DNA from 3 places in the Streptomyces sp. ICC4 genome. Region 2 is predicted to be linked to each of the others. Evidence: riboswitches for the same ligand, from Rfam matches in the RefSeq annotation. Region 2 holds a riboswitch; each other region holds the start of a gene.

Region 1 (4,619 bases), 5.8 Mb from region 2:
CCCCGGCAAGACCCGCGAGGGGCTCTTCGGGGCCGTGGCCTTCGCGATGGCCGCCGGCGCGCTGTGCATGGAGTTCCTGATCGACGGGGGCGTCTGGTGGCAGGGCCTGGTGCTGGGCCTCGCCGTCGCGGTCAGCGCCACCCTGGGCGACCTCGGCGAATCCATGATCAAGAGGGACCTCGGGATCAAGGACATGGGCACGCTGCTGCCGGGTCACGGCGGCATCATGGACCGGCTGGACTCGCTGCTCCCGACGGCCCCGGTGGTCTGGCTGCTGCTCGCCGCTTTCGTCGGCACCGGCTGACACGGCCCGGCGGAGCGCCCGGTCGGGGCTTCTCATCGGCGTGTCCCGCCCGGGTGGGCGACGTACGACGAAAGGCCCCGGTCCGGCCCGGGCGGTTACTCTTGATGGGCGCGCTGCTTCTGCGGCGCGCCTTTCGTCTTACAAGGAGTACCTGCCATGGCCCGCCCTGTCCCGGGAGAGCTCACTTTCGTCGCCCCTCGTGGAGTGAAGAAGCCGCCCCGGCACCTCGCCGACCTCACCCCCGAGGAGCGCCGGGAGGCCGTCGCCGCGATCGGCGAGAAGCCGTTCCGGGCCAAGCAGCTCTCCCAGCACTACTTCGCCCGGTACGCGCACGACCCGGCGGAGTGGACCGACATCCCCGCCGCGTCCCGCGAGAAGCTCCAGCAGGAGCTGCTGCCGGACCTGATGAACGTCCTGCGGCACATCTCCTGTGACGACGACACCACCCGCAAGACCCTGTGGAAGCTGCACGACGGCACGCTCGTCGAGTCCGTGCTGATGCGCTACCCCGACCGGGTCACCATGTGCATCTCCTCGCAGGCCGGCTGCGGCATGAACTGCCCGTTCTGCGCCACCGGCCAGGCGGGCCTCGACCGCAACCTGTCCACCGCCGAGATCGTCCACCAGATCGTCGACGGCATGCGCGCCCTGCGCGACGGCGAGGTCCCCGGCGGTCCGGCGCGGCTGTCGAACATCGTCTTCATGGGCATGGGCGAGCCGCTCGCCAACTACAACCGCGTCGTCGGCGCCATCCGCCGCCTCACCGACCCGGAGCCCGACGGCCTGGGCCTGTCCCAGCGCGGGATCACCGTCTCCACCGTCGGCCTGGTCCCGGCCATGCTGCGCTTCGCCGACGAGGGCTTCAAGTGCCGCCTCGCCGTCTCGCTGCACGCGCCGGACGACGAGCTGCGCGACACGCTGGTCCCCGTGAACACCCGCTGGAACGTCCGCGAGGTGCTGGGCGCGGCCTGGGAGTACGCGGAGAAGTCCGGCCGCCGGATCTCCATCGAGTACGCCCTGATCCGCGACATCAACGACCAGGCTTGGCGTGGCGACCTGCTCGGCAGGCTGCTCAAGGGCAAGCGCGTGCACGTCAACCTGATCCCGCTGAACCCGACGCCCGGCTCGAAGTGGACCGCCTCGCGGCCCGAGGACGAGAAGGCCTTCGTGGAGGCCATCGCCCGCCACGGCGTGCCGGTGACCGTGCGCGACACCCGTGGCCAGGAGATCGACGGCGCGTGCGGCCAGCTCGCCGCCTCGGAGCGCTAGTTTTCGCCAGTTGAGGTTTGCATTCGGCCACGGGGTACCCTGTGGCCGAACCAATTTCATATTTCCGACAGGGGAGCGCCACAGCGCTGAGAGTGCGGTATCCGTCACCGCAGACCCTCTGAACCTCGCCCCGGTCATTCGGGGTAGGAAGTTCGGTCACCACTCAAGCTGTTGCGCCCTGCCCGGCGTCCGCTCCACAGAGCGCCGGGCAGGGCCGCGTCTTCTCCTGGACATCCCAGGAGGAATGCACCAATGAGCACCACCAAGAAGATGGCGGGCGTCGCGCTCGCGGCCGCGCTCGGCGTCACCACGCTCAGCGCCTGCGGCGGCGGCGACGCCAAGGACAAGTCCGCGGGCGCGAGCGACGCCCCGAAGTCCAAGACGGTCACCCTCGTCTCGCACGACTCCTTCACAGCGACCGACACGGTCCTGAAGGAGTTCGAGCAGCAGAGCGGCTACACCGTCAAGGTCCTGAAGTCGGGCGACGCGGGCGCCGCGCTGAACCAGGAGATCCTGACCAAGGGCTCCCCGCGCGGCGACGTGTTCTTCGGCGTCGACAACACGCTGCTCTCGCGCGCCCTCGACAACGGCATCTTCACGCCGTACGAGGCCAAGGGGCTGGCCGGGGTGAAGCCCGAGTTCGTGCTCGACAAGGAGCACCGGGTCACCCCGATCGACTCCGGTGACATCTGCGTCAACTACGACAAGGCCTACTTCGCGGACAAGAAGATCGCCCCGCCGCAGACGCTGGACGACCTGATCAAGCCGGAGTACAAGAACCTGCTGGTCACCGAGAACGCGGCGACCTCCTCGCCCGGTCTCGGCTTCCTCCTCGCCTCCGTCGGCAAGTACGGCGACGAGGGCTGGAAGGACTACTGGAGCAAGCTGAAGGCCAACGGCGTCGAGGTCGTCGACGGTTGGGAGCAGGCCTACAACGAGCGCTTCTCCGGCTCGGCGGGCGGCAAGAAGGCCAAGGGCGACCGCCCGCTGGTCGTCTCCTACGCCTCCAGCCCGCCGGTCGAGGTGCTCTACGGCGAGCCGCAGCCGGCCGAGGCCCCGACGGGCGTCGCCACCGGCACGTGCTTCCGCCAGACCGAGTTCGCGGGCCTGCTCAAGGGCGCGAAGAACGAGGAGGGCGGCAAGGCGCTCCTGGACTTCCTGATCTCCAAGAAGTTCCAGGAGGACATGCCGCTGCAGATGTTCGTGAACCCCGTGACCAAGGACGCGACGCTGCCCGAGCTGTTCACCAAGCACGGTGTCGTGATCGAGAAGCCGGAGACGGTCGCCCCCGACGCCATCGCGAAGAACCGCGACCAGTGGGTCAAGGCGTGGACGACGCTCGTCGTGAAGTAGGACGCGTGGCACACGCGGCGCAGGAGAAGGAGACGGAGAAGGAGAGCGGGCGGGCGACCGCCGTCAGGCTCGGCCTGATGGCCGTCCCGCTCCTCTTCTTCGGCCTGTTCTTCGCGTACCCCGTCGCCGCGATCGTCGGGCGCGGGCTCAAGACCGACACCGGCTGGCAGTTCGGCCGGATCGGCGAGGTGCTGGCCCGGCCCGACATCGGCGAGGTGCTCTGGTTCACCACCTGGCAGGCGCTCGCCTCGACGGCGCTCACGCTCCTGATCGCACTCCCCGGCGCGTACGTCTTCGCGCGCTTCGAGTTCCCCGGCAAACAACTGCTGCGGGCGCTCGTCACGGTGCCGTTCGTGCTGCCGACCGTCGTGGTCGGCACCGCGTTCCTCGCGCTCGTGGGGCGCAACGGCCTGCTGGACGAGGTGTGGGGGATCCGCCTCGACACGACCGTGTGGGCGATCTTGCTGGCGCACGTCTTCTTCAACTACGCCGTCGTCATCCGCACGGTCGGCGGCTTGTGGGCGCAGCTGGACCCGCGCCAGGAGGAAGCGGCCCGGGTGCTCGGTGCCGGGCGGTTCGCCGCCTGGCGCCGGGTGACGCTGCCCGCGCTCGGCCCGGCCGTGGCGGCCGCCTCGCTGATGGTGTTCCTGTTCACCTTCACCTCCTTCGGCGTCGTGCAGATCCTGGGAGGGCCCTCGTACTCCACCCTGGAGGTGGAGGTCTACCGGCAGACCGCGCAGCTCCTGGACCTGCCGACGGCGGCCGTGCTGACGATGGTGCAGTTCGCCGCAGTCGGCGCGATCCTCGCCGTGCACGCCTGGACCGTGCGCAAGCGGGAGACCGCGCTGCGGCTCGTCGACCCGGGGCGGACCACGCACCGGCCGCGCGGCTGGGCGCAGCGCGCCCTGCTCGGCGGGGTGCTGCTGACGGTGGCGCTGCTGATCGTGCTCCCGCTCGGCGTGCTCGTGGAACGGTCCCTCGACGCCCCCGGCGGCTACGGGTTCGGCTTCTACCGGGCGCTCCAGGAAGTCGGCGCCGGCGGCGGCACCTTCCTGGTGCCGCCGCTCGAGGCGATCTGGAACTCCCTCCAGTACGCGCTCGCCGCCACCGCCATCGCGCTGCTGATCGGCGGGCTGGCGGCCGCGGCCCTGACCAGGCGCGGCGGCCGGTTCGTACGGGGCTTCGACGCGCTGCTGATGCTGCCGCTCGGGGTGTCGGCCGTGACGGTCGGCTTCGGCTTCCTCATCACCCTCGACGAGCCTCCGCTCGACCTGCGGACCTCGTGGATCCTGGTGCCCCTGGCGCAGGCGCTGGTGGGCGTGCCCTTCGTCGTACGGACCATGCTGCCGGTGCTGCGCGCGGTGGACGGCCGGCTGCGCGAGGCCGCCGCCGTGCTCGGCGCATCGCCGCTGCGGGTCTGGCGGGAGGTGGACCTGCCGATGGTGCGCCGGGCCCTGCTCATCGCGGCCGGCTTCGCCTTCGCCGTGTCCCTCGGGGAGTTCGGGGCGACCGTCTTCATCGCGCGGCCGGACCATCCGACGCTTCCGGTCGCGGTGGCGCGGCTGCTGGGCCGGGCGGGGGAGATGAACTACGGGCAGGCGATGGCCCTGAGCACGATCCTGATGCTGACGTGCGCGGTGTCGCTGCTCCTGCTGGAGCGGCTGCGACCCGACAAGACCTCCGGAGAGTTCTG
Region 2 (4,619 bases):
CCGGGGAGGAGGCCTCCGCGAAGCGTCGCTCCGGGATCCGTCCCGCGCGGTGCGCCAGGCGGCCCGCCGTCACGGCGTCCCGCATCGCCGCCGCCATCAGCACGGGCAGCTGCGCACGGGTCACCGCGGAGGCGAGCATCACCGCCGAGCAGCCCAGTTCCATGGCCAGGGCCACGTCCGAGGCCGTCCCGGCCCCCGCGTCCAGGATCACCGGAACCCCGGCCCGCTCCGCGATCAGCTCGAAGTTGTGCGGGTTGCGGATGCCCATCCCGGAGCCGATCGGAGACCCCAGCGGCATGATCGCCGCACAGCCCACGTCCTCCAGCTTGCGCGCGAGCACCGGGTCGTCGTTCGTGTAGGGCAGGACCGTGAAGCCCTCGTCCACCAGCACTTCGGCGGCGTCGAGCAGTTCCACCCCGTCCGGCAGGAGCGTCCGCTCGTCCGCGACGACCTCCAGCTTGATCCAGTCCGTGCCGAGGGCCTCGCGGGCCAGCCGGGCGGTGAGCACCGCCTCGCCCGCCGTGAAGCAGCCCGCCGTGTTCGGCAGTACGGCGATCCCGAGCCGGTTCAGGACGGACAGGACGGAGCCCTGCACCGTCGGGTCCAGCCGGCGCATCGCCACCGTCGTGAGCTCGGTGCCGGAGGCCACCAGCGCCCGTTCCAGGATGTCCAGGCTCGGCGCCCCTCCCGTGCCCATGATCAGGCGCGAGGAGAAGGTCCGGCCGGCCAGGGTGAAGGCGTCGTCGGGCGCATCGGGCATGTCGGGCAGGTAGGCCATCGGGCTCAGCCTCCCTGGACCGCGGTGAGGACCTCGACGCGGTCGCCGTCGCGCACCGAGGTGAGGGACCACTGGCCGCGCGGCACCACGGTCTCGTTCAGGGCCGCCGCGACCCCCTTCGTGGCCTGGGTCAGGGTGGCGACCACCGCTCCGAGGGTGGTTCCGGCCGCGATCTCGCGCTGCTCGCCGTTGACGGAAATGGTCATGCGTACGACTCCTGCCGCGTGCGGGCGAAACGACGGGGGGTGAAGGGGCGGGCGATCTCGGGGAGTTCGCCGGTGGTCAGCAGTTCCGCCATGACGTCCCCGGTCAGCGGGGTCAGCAGGACCCCGTTGCGGTAGTGCCCGGTGGCCAGGTGCAGGCCCGGCAGCTCGGTCGGGCCGAGCAGCGGGGCGTTGTCCGGCGAGCCGGGCCGCAGCCCCGCCCGGGTCTCCACCAGCGGGAGCTCGGTGATGCCGGGGACCAGCTCGTGGGCGTCGCGCAGCAGCTCGTAGACCCCGCCCGCGGTGACGGTGGTGTCCCAGCCGAGCTCCTCGCTGGTGGCGCCGACGACGAGCTCGCCGTTCTCGCGCGGCACCAGGTAGACGTGGCTGCCGCGCACGACGGCCCGTACCGTCCGGGACAGGAACGGCGCGTACGCCGGCGGTACCGCGAGCCGCAGCACCTGGCCCTTCACCGGCCGTACGGGCGCCACGACCTCGGGCGGTACGCCGTCCAGGCGCCCGCTGAGCGAGCCCGCGGCCAGCACCACCTGGTCGGCGAGCAGCTCCGTGGCTCCGGCGTCGTCGAGGACCGCGCCCGAGGCCCGGTCGGCGGCGGTCAGCAGCCGTGCCGCGTTCGCCCGGTGGATCGCGACCCCGGCCCGCTCGCACGCGGCCAGCAGCGCGGCCGCGAGGCGGCGCGGGTCGACCTGGTGGTCGCCGTCCACGCGCAGGCCGCCGCGTACGCCCGGGGCCAGCATCGGCTCCAGGCGGCGGCACTCCCGGCCGGTCAGCCACTGCGACTCCAGGCCGCAGCGGCGCTGGAGGGCGTGCAGTTCGCGCAGGTGGAGGCGGTCGTCGGCGTCGAGGGCCACGGCGAGGGTGCCGCAGGCCCGGTAGCCGATGTCCATGCCGCCGCTGGCCTCGGCGAGTTCGGCGGCGAAATCCGGGTAGCGCGCGGCGGAGGCCACGTTCAGCCCGAGCAGCGTCTCCTCGCCGTAGTGCAGCTCGGTGACGGCGGCGAGCATGCCCGCCGCGACCCGGGCGGCGCCGCCGCCGGGCGCCGGATCGGCCAGTGCGGTGCGCAGCCCGCTCCGGGCCGCCCGCCAGGCGGTGACCAGGCCGATGATGCCGCCCCCGATGACGAGGACGTCGTAGCCGGGACTCCGGCTCTTCCTGGATGAATGCATGGGCGTCCAGCCCCTCCCTTCGCCGGCATGACCCGGATCAGGTTCGTACGGTCGGAGGCCGGCCAGCCTCCCTCTCAGCCCGGTGCGCCCGGACTCCCGCGATAGGTTCGGTGCCAGAGTAACGCCGAGCCCGACGGCGGGTAAGGCTGCCTCCCCGCTGCCGGGGCGGGCGGTCCGTCCGCACCCGGTCCCCGCCCCCTATTCCTGACGGACCGTCAGATGATTAGGCTGGGCCGTGTGAGCGAGCAGACGCAACAGACGGAACACGTGCGACGCGGCGTCGTCGTCGTAGGCGCCGGCATGGCCGGCGTCCAGACCGCGGTCGCCCTCCGGGAACAGGGCTGGACCGGCCCCGTCACCCTGCTGGGCGCCGAACCCCACCAGCCCTACGACCGGCCGCCGCTGTCCAAGGCGGTGCTCCTCGGCAAGGCCGAGGACTCGGCCTTCGACGTCGACTTCGAAGGGCTGGACATCGAGCTGCGCCTCGGCGTCGAGGTCACCGGCCTGCGGGCCGCCGCGCACGAGGTGGACACCGGCGCGGGCCCGGTCCCGTACGGGGCCCTCGTACTGGCGACGGGCGCGCGGCCGCTGACCCTGCCCGGAGCGGAGGGCGTCCCGGGCGTGCACCTGCTGCGCACCCTGGACGACGCGGCCAGGCTGCGGCCCGTGCTCGCGGCGGGTTCCGCCGTGGTGGTGGTCGGCGCGGGCTGGATCGGCGCGGAGTTCGCCACGGCCGCCCGCGAGGCCGGCTGCGAGGTGACCGTGGTCGAGGCGGCCGAGCGGGTCCTGGCGGGCGCGCTGCCGGCGGAGGTCGCCGAGCCGATGGGCCGCTGGTACGCCGAGGCGGGCGCCGCGCTGCTGACGGGCGCGCGGGTGGCCTCCGTCGAGGCGGGCCGCGTGCTGCTGGCGGACGGGCGGGAACTGCCGGCCGGCGCGGTCGTGGTGGGCATCGGCGCCCGGCCCGCGACGGACTGGCTGGCGGGTTCGGGGGTCGAGCTGGGCCCGGACGGGGCGGTCGTCGCCGACGAGCACCTGCGCACCTCGGTGCCCGGGGTGTACGCCGTGGGGGACTGCGCGTCGTTCCCCTCCGGGCGGTACGGGGAGCGGCTGCTCGTGCACCACTGGGACAACGCGCTGCAGGGGCCGCGGGCGGTGGCGGCGAACATCATGGCCGCGGCCCCCGCCGGTGCGGACCCGGCCGGTGCGGACCCGGCCGAGCCGCCGGCCGGCGAGCAGAGCTACGACCCGGTGCCGTACTTCTGGTCCGAGCAGTTCGGCCGGTTCGTGCAGTACGCCGGCCACCACGGCGCCGCGGACACGCTGCTGTGGCGCGGCGACCCGGCCGCCGCCACCTGGTCCGTGTGCTGGCTGCGCGAGGGCCGGCTGGTCGCCGTCCTCGCGGTGGGCCGCCCCCGCGACCTGGCCCAGGGCCGCCGCCTCGTCGAGTCGGGCGCGCGGGTGGACCCGGCGAAGGTCGCCGACCCGGCGGTCGCGCTGAAGTCGACGGTGCTCCAGCCGTAGCGGAAACGGGCGGGCGGGGTGCCGGGGAGCGGGCGGGGAAAGGGGCGCCGGCCCCCCGGCGGACCCGGGCGGACCCCCGGCGGACCCCCGGACGGGGCCGCCCGGGTACCGGCAGCGAGTCCGAGATGGCAGGCTTGTGCCCGTGACCGAGATTGACGCAAAGATCGATGCCCTTGTTCCCGCCTGGCTGTACCTCCCCGACATCGCGGAGATGCTCGACATCGAAGTGACCAAGGTTCGCCAGCTGGTCAAGGAAGGTCAGCTGCTCGCGGTGCGCCGCGGCGAGAACCGCTCCCTCCAGGTACCCGCCGCCTTCATCGACGGGGACAAGATCGTCAAGGGCCTGGTCGGCCTGCTGACCGTGCTCCGCGACGACCGGTTCACCGACACGGAGATCCTGGAGTGGCTGTTCACCGTCGACGACACCCTGCCCGGCACCCCGGTGCAGGCGCTGAGCGAGAATCGCGGCACGGAGGTGAAGCGTCGCGCTCAGGCGCTCGCCATCTGACCTGATTCCGCAGCAACCAGCAGCCGTACACGCGGCACGACGCCACGCGCGGTGCGCGGGCCCCCACCGGGTCCGCGCACCGCGTTCGTACGACACACCACCCGGGGGTACCCATGTCCGCCATCGCCGCCCAGTTGTCCGATGCCCGGCTCTACCTGTGCACGGACGCCCGCAAGCGGCAGGGCGACCTCCCCCAGTTCCTCGACGCCGTGCTCGCCGGCGGCGTCGACATCGTCCAGCTCCGCGACAAGGGCATGGAGGCGGGCGAGGAGCTGGAGCACCTCCAGGTCTTCGCCGACGCGGCCCGCCGCCACGGCAGGCTGCTCGCCGTCAACGACCGCGCCGACGTCGCGCACGCCATCGGCTCCGACGTGCTGCACCTCGGGCAGGGCGACATCCCCGTGCCCGCCGCCCGCGCCATC
Region 3 (4,619 bases), 540 kb from region 2:
GTTCGGCCGGGAACTTCTTCTCGACGGCATCAACAAGCCGTGCGGCGACGGTGACGTCCACATCGCTCCGACCGACCCGGAGGAGCTGTCCGATGTCCACATCCGACTGCAGGTGGGCGCGGACCGGGCCCTCTTCCGGGCGAGCGCGGCGCCACTCGTGGCGTTCCTGGACCGCACCGACCGAATCGTTCCGCTCGGCCAGGAGCGCAACCTCGGGGACTTCGAGGAGAACCTCGACGAGGCGCTCGACAAAATCCTGGCCGAATCCCAGCAGAACGAGCAGAACGCGGGCTGACGGCGACGCCGTGCGTACGCGGCGCCGCATGTACGCGCACCGGCCTCACGACCCGACGGATTTACGCACCACCGCACACGAGTGACACCGCATCACGGCTCAGCGTGCCGACGCGCTGAGTGCTCCGCATTGCCGTTCCCCGCGACCGGCCGTGTGCGCGGCCTGACCAGTCGCGCCCGCCGGTCCGCCCCTTCAACGCTTGCGCCGCCGGCCCCGGCCGCCGCGCTGCGGCCCCGCGGCCGCCGCGGCCGCCGGGCCCGGCGTGCGGTCGGCGGACACCACCAGCGCGGCCAGCGCCGTCGTCACGGGTACCGAGGCGACCAGTCCGATCGAGCCCACGAGGGTCCGTACGATCTCCTCCGCGACCAGCTCGCTGTTGGCCACCGAACCCATACTGCTGTTCGCGATCGAGAACAGCAGGAGGAGCGGCAGCGCCGCGCCCGCATAGGCCAGTACCAAGGTGTTGACCACGGAGGCGATGTGGTCGCGACCGATCCGGATGCCTGCCCGGTACAGGCCTCGCGGACCCATCGAGGGGTCGGCCTGGTGGAGTTCCCAGACCGCGGACGTCTGGGTGACCGTCACGTCGTCGAGTACGCCCAGCGATCCGATGATGACACCCGCAAGCAGCAAACCGCTCATGTCGATGTCGGGGTAGAGCCCGTGGATCAGCCCGGTGTTGTCGTCGGTGTTGCCGCTGAGGACCGCCCAGTCGATGAACAGCGAGCCCAGCAGGCCGATCAGCAGCAGTGAGACGAGGGTGCCGAGGACCGCGACCGAGGTGCGGGCGGTCAGGCCGTGGCACATGTAGAGCGCGATCAACATGATCGCGCTGGCCCCGACCACCGCCACGACCAGCGGGTTCGATCCCTGAAGGATCGCCGGGAGGATGAAGAGGGTCAGTACGGCGAAGCTGACGGCCAGCGCGATGAGCGCGAACAGCCCGCGCATCCGCCCGACGAGGACGACGGCGAGGGCGAAGATGCCGGCCAGTACGGCCATGGGGAGCTTGCGGTTCACGTCGATCACGGAGTACTGGAGGTCCCGCGGCGCGTCCGGCGCGTAGGCGACCACCACTTCCTGGCCGTTCGTCAACTGGCGTGGCGCGCCGGGCTGGACGATCTCGACGAACTCGCGTCCCTTGTCCGGGCCGCTGCCGACCGCGACGGTGGCCTTCTTGCAGTCGCCGGTCTGGGAGGCCACGGCTTCGCGGCCCTCGGGGGTCGAGGTGTCGCCCGTGGCGGGCACCTGTGCCACGTTCACGGATTTGCAGTCGACCTGCTCCAGCGAGACGACCTTGCCCTGCTGGGTCTGCCGGTCGAATCCCACCCCGGTGCGCTCGTGGCCCGGGGCGCCGCCCGGCCACAGCACCGCCATGCCGATCACCACGGCGGTGGCGAAGGGGATCAGCACGGCCGCGATCACCTTCCGCAGGTGCTTCGACACGGGGGCCGCGGGGCCATGGCTGTGGGAGTGTCCGTGGGAGTGCCCCGGCTCCGGGTGCGCGTGGCCGGTGTGACCGGCGGGATCCGAGGGATCTGTGGGCTCGGTGGGGGGATGCGGCGAGGACGTCACCGGCTGATCATCGCAACAGATGAGGGGGCCCACTGTTCAGCACGCCACAGATGACGCTAGCGTGGGGGCTACTTTGCACAACGCGGGAGCTCGGAGCACCGGGCTGAGAGGGCGCTGATCACCGTACGCACATCAGAGATGTGTACGGGAAGAGGCTGCGTCGACCGCCGAACCTGTTACCGGGTAATGCCGGCGTAGGGAGATCAGGTCTCATGACCATTCAGGACGCACGCACGCCTGCCGTCAGCCAGGACGCCGACGGCCAGACCGAGCGCCAGCCCGGCTGGCACAAGGGATACCTGGCGGGCTCCCGGCCCGACATCCGGGTGCCGGTCCGCCAGGTCCACCTCACCAACGGCAAGGACGTGACGCTCTACGACACGTCCGGGCCGTACACCGACCCGCAGACCGAGACCGACGTCCGCCGCGGCCTGGCGCCGCTGCGCGAGAACTGGATCATCGGCCGCGGCGACACCGAGGAGTACGCGGGCCGTCCCGTGCGCCCCGAGGACGACGGCATCAAGCACACCTCGCCGCGCGGTGGCCTCAAGAACCTCGACGCGGTCTTCCCGGGTCGCCCGCGCCAGCCCCGCCGGGGCCGTGGCGGCGCCGCCGTCACGCAGCTCGCGTACGCCCGCCGGGGCGAGATCACCCCGGAGATGGAGTACGTCGCGATCCGCGAGAACGTCTCCCCCGAGGTCGTCCGCGAGGAGATCGCCGCAGGTCGCGCGGTCATGCCGGTGAACGTGAACCACCCCGAGATCGAGCCGATGATCATCGGCAAGCGGTTCCTGGTGAAGGTCAACGCCAACATCGGCAACTCCGCCGTCACCTCCTCGATCGAGGAGGAGGTCGACAAGATGACCTGGGCGACCAAGTGGGGCGCCGACACGGTCATGGACCTCTCGACCGGCCGCAACATCCACACCACCCGCGAGTGGGTGCTGCGCAACTCTCCCGTTCCGATCGGCACCGTGCCGCTGTACCAGGCGCTGGAGAAGGTCGACGGCCGTGCCGAGGACCTGACCTGGGAGATCTACAAGGACACGGTCATCGAGCAGGCCGAGCAGGGCGTCGACTACATGACGGTCCACGCCGGCGTGCTGCTGTCGTACGTGCCGCTGACCGCGCGCCGCAAGACCGGCATCGTCTCGCGCGGCGGTTCGATCATGGCAGCGTGGTGCCTGGCACACCACAAGGAGAACTTCCTCTACACGAACTTCGAGGAGCTCTGCGAGATCCTCGCGACGTACGACGTCACCTACTCGCTGGGTGACGGGCTGCGTCCCGGTTCGATCGCGGACGCCAACGACGCGGCGCAGTTCGCGGAGCTGAAGACGCTGGGCGAGCTGAACACGATCGCCAAGCGGTACAACGTGCAGACGATGATCGAGGGCCCCGGGCACGTCCCGATGCACAAGATCAAGGAGAACATCGACCTTCAGCAGGAGATCTGCGAGGAGGCGCCGTTCTACACGCTCGGCCCGCTGACCACGGACGTCGCGCCCGCCTACGACCACATCACCTCGGGCATCGGCGCCGCGATGATCGCCTGGTGGGGCACCGCGATGCTCTGCTACGTCACGCCCAAGGAGCACCTGGGCCTGCCGAACCGCGACGACGTGAAGACCGGCGTCATCACGTACAAGATCGCGGCGCACGCGGCAGACCTGGCCAAGGGCCACCCGGGCGCCCAGGAGTGGGACGACGCCCTGTCGGACGCGCGGTTCGAGTTCCGCTGGGAGGACCAGTTCAACCTGGCCCTCGACCCGGACACGGCCCGTGAGTTCCACGACGAGACCCTCCCGGCCGAACCGGCGAAGACCGCGCACTTCTGCTCCATGTGCGGTCCGAAGTTCTGCTCGATGAAGATCTCGCAGGACATCCGCCGGCAGCACGGCGGCGACCTCAAGGCCGAGGAGATCCAGGCGGGCATGGCGGAGAAGTCCGCCGAGTTCGCGGCCGCGGGCAACCGCGTGTACCTCCCGCTGGCCGACTGACCCCGTCGGACCGACCGGCCCGCGACCTTCATGGGGGGAGTCGCGGGCCGCTGTCGTTACTGGGGTGCGCCTGTTCGCTGGGCCGCGCGGAGGCGCTCGACCTGCTGGGCGATGAGGTCGGCTGGGAACGATGAGGTTCCGCCCACGTTGAGCGCCGAGAAGGACGCGATGGTGTTGCCCGTCCGCACGACGACGAACGTCTTGTTTCCGGTCCAACCCTCGCCTTCGTAGGTCCGGCAGGAGGAGAGCGACTGCTTGAGATCCGCGAAGCGCCGCTCGGCTCGCCGTTCTTTGAAGGCGACAGCCTTCAGCTGCGCCGGCGTCAGCGGTGCCACCGCCACCGTCCCCTCGGCCGAGGGGACGGGAGACGGTGTCCCAGAAGATCTCGCAGGACATCCGCCGCTCAGCGCGCCCGCTGCTTCTTCAGGATGCAGCGCTCGCCGTGGTCGGGATCGCCGATGTACGTCCACAGCGTCGGGGCCGCGGTCGTGCCGGTCGCCTCGTACTGGGTGCTCGCTTCATCCGGGCCGAAGGCGATGCGCACGGTCGACTGCGGTGGCCCGCCCCCGATCGGTGTGTCCGAGTCCGTGTCCCAGGTGCCTGTGCCCGTCCTGACCGGGGTGGGATCGGATCCGGAACCCGCCCCGCTCTCGGGGTCGGAGTAGTCGCCACAGGCGGATGAGGCACTGAACGTCCCGTCCCCGGCCAGGACGAGGCTGCCGCCCCGTTCGTCCGTCCACACTCCCGCC

What was found. Region 2 has a riboswitch for thiamine pyrophosphate ahead of thiO (glycine oxidase ThiO). Riboswitches for the same ligand answer to the same signal wherever they lie in the genome.
Region 1: linked by a shared signal. The riboswitch ahead of DRB89_RS29645 (thiamine ABC transporter substrate-binding protein) and the one ahead of thiO (glycine oxidase ThiO) in region 2 are both predicted to bind thiamine pyrophosphate.
Region 3: linked by a shared signal. The riboswitch ahead of thiC (phosphomethylpyrimidine synthase ThiC) and the one ahead of thiO (glycine oxidase ThiO) in region 2 are both predicted to bind thiamine pyrophosphate.

The regions. Positions count from the first base shown of each region.
Region 1 is NZ_CP030286.1:6,349,190-6,353,808, forward strand. Features, by position in the region: gene DRB89_RS29635 (phosphatidate cytidylyltransferase) at 1-304, shown strand, start outside; gene rlmN (23S rRNA (adenine(2503)-C(2))-methyltransferase RlmN) at 461-1,573, shown strand; TPP riboswitch at 1,633-1,741, shown strand; gene DRB89_RS29645 (thiamine ABC transporter substrate-binding protein) at 1,826-2,926, shown strand; gene DRB89_RS29650 (iron ABC transporter permease) at 3,004-4,619, shown strand, end outside.
Region 2 is NZ_CP030286.1:530,167-534,785, forward strand. Features, by position in the region: gene DRB89_RS02550 (thiazole synthase) at 1-760, opposite strand, end outside; gene thiS (sulfur carrier protein ThiS) at 784-984, opposite strand; gene thiO (glycine oxidase ThiO) at 981-2,168, opposite strand; TPP riboswitch at 2,166-2,278, opposite strand; gene DRB89_RS02565 (FAD-dependent oxidoreductase) at 2,406-3,689, shown strand; gene DRB89_RS02570 (Rv2175c family DNA-binding protein) at 3,832-4,197, shown strand; gene thiE (thiamine phosphate synthase) at 4,311-4,619, shown strand, end outside.
Region 3 is NZ_CP030286.1:1,070,452-1,075,070, reverse strand. Features, by position in the region: gene DRB89_RS04925 (SsgA family sporulation/cell division regulator) at 1-295, shown strand, start outside; gene DRB89_RS04920 (YibE/F family protein) at 488-1,903, opposite strand; TPP riboswitch at 1,943-2,088, shown strand; gene thiC (phosphomethylpyrimidine synthase ThiC) at 2,083-3,870, shown strand; gene DRB89_RS04910 (hypothetical protein) at 3,927-4,205, opposite strand; gene DRB89_RS04905 (hypothetical protein) at 4,274-4,619, opposite strand, start outside.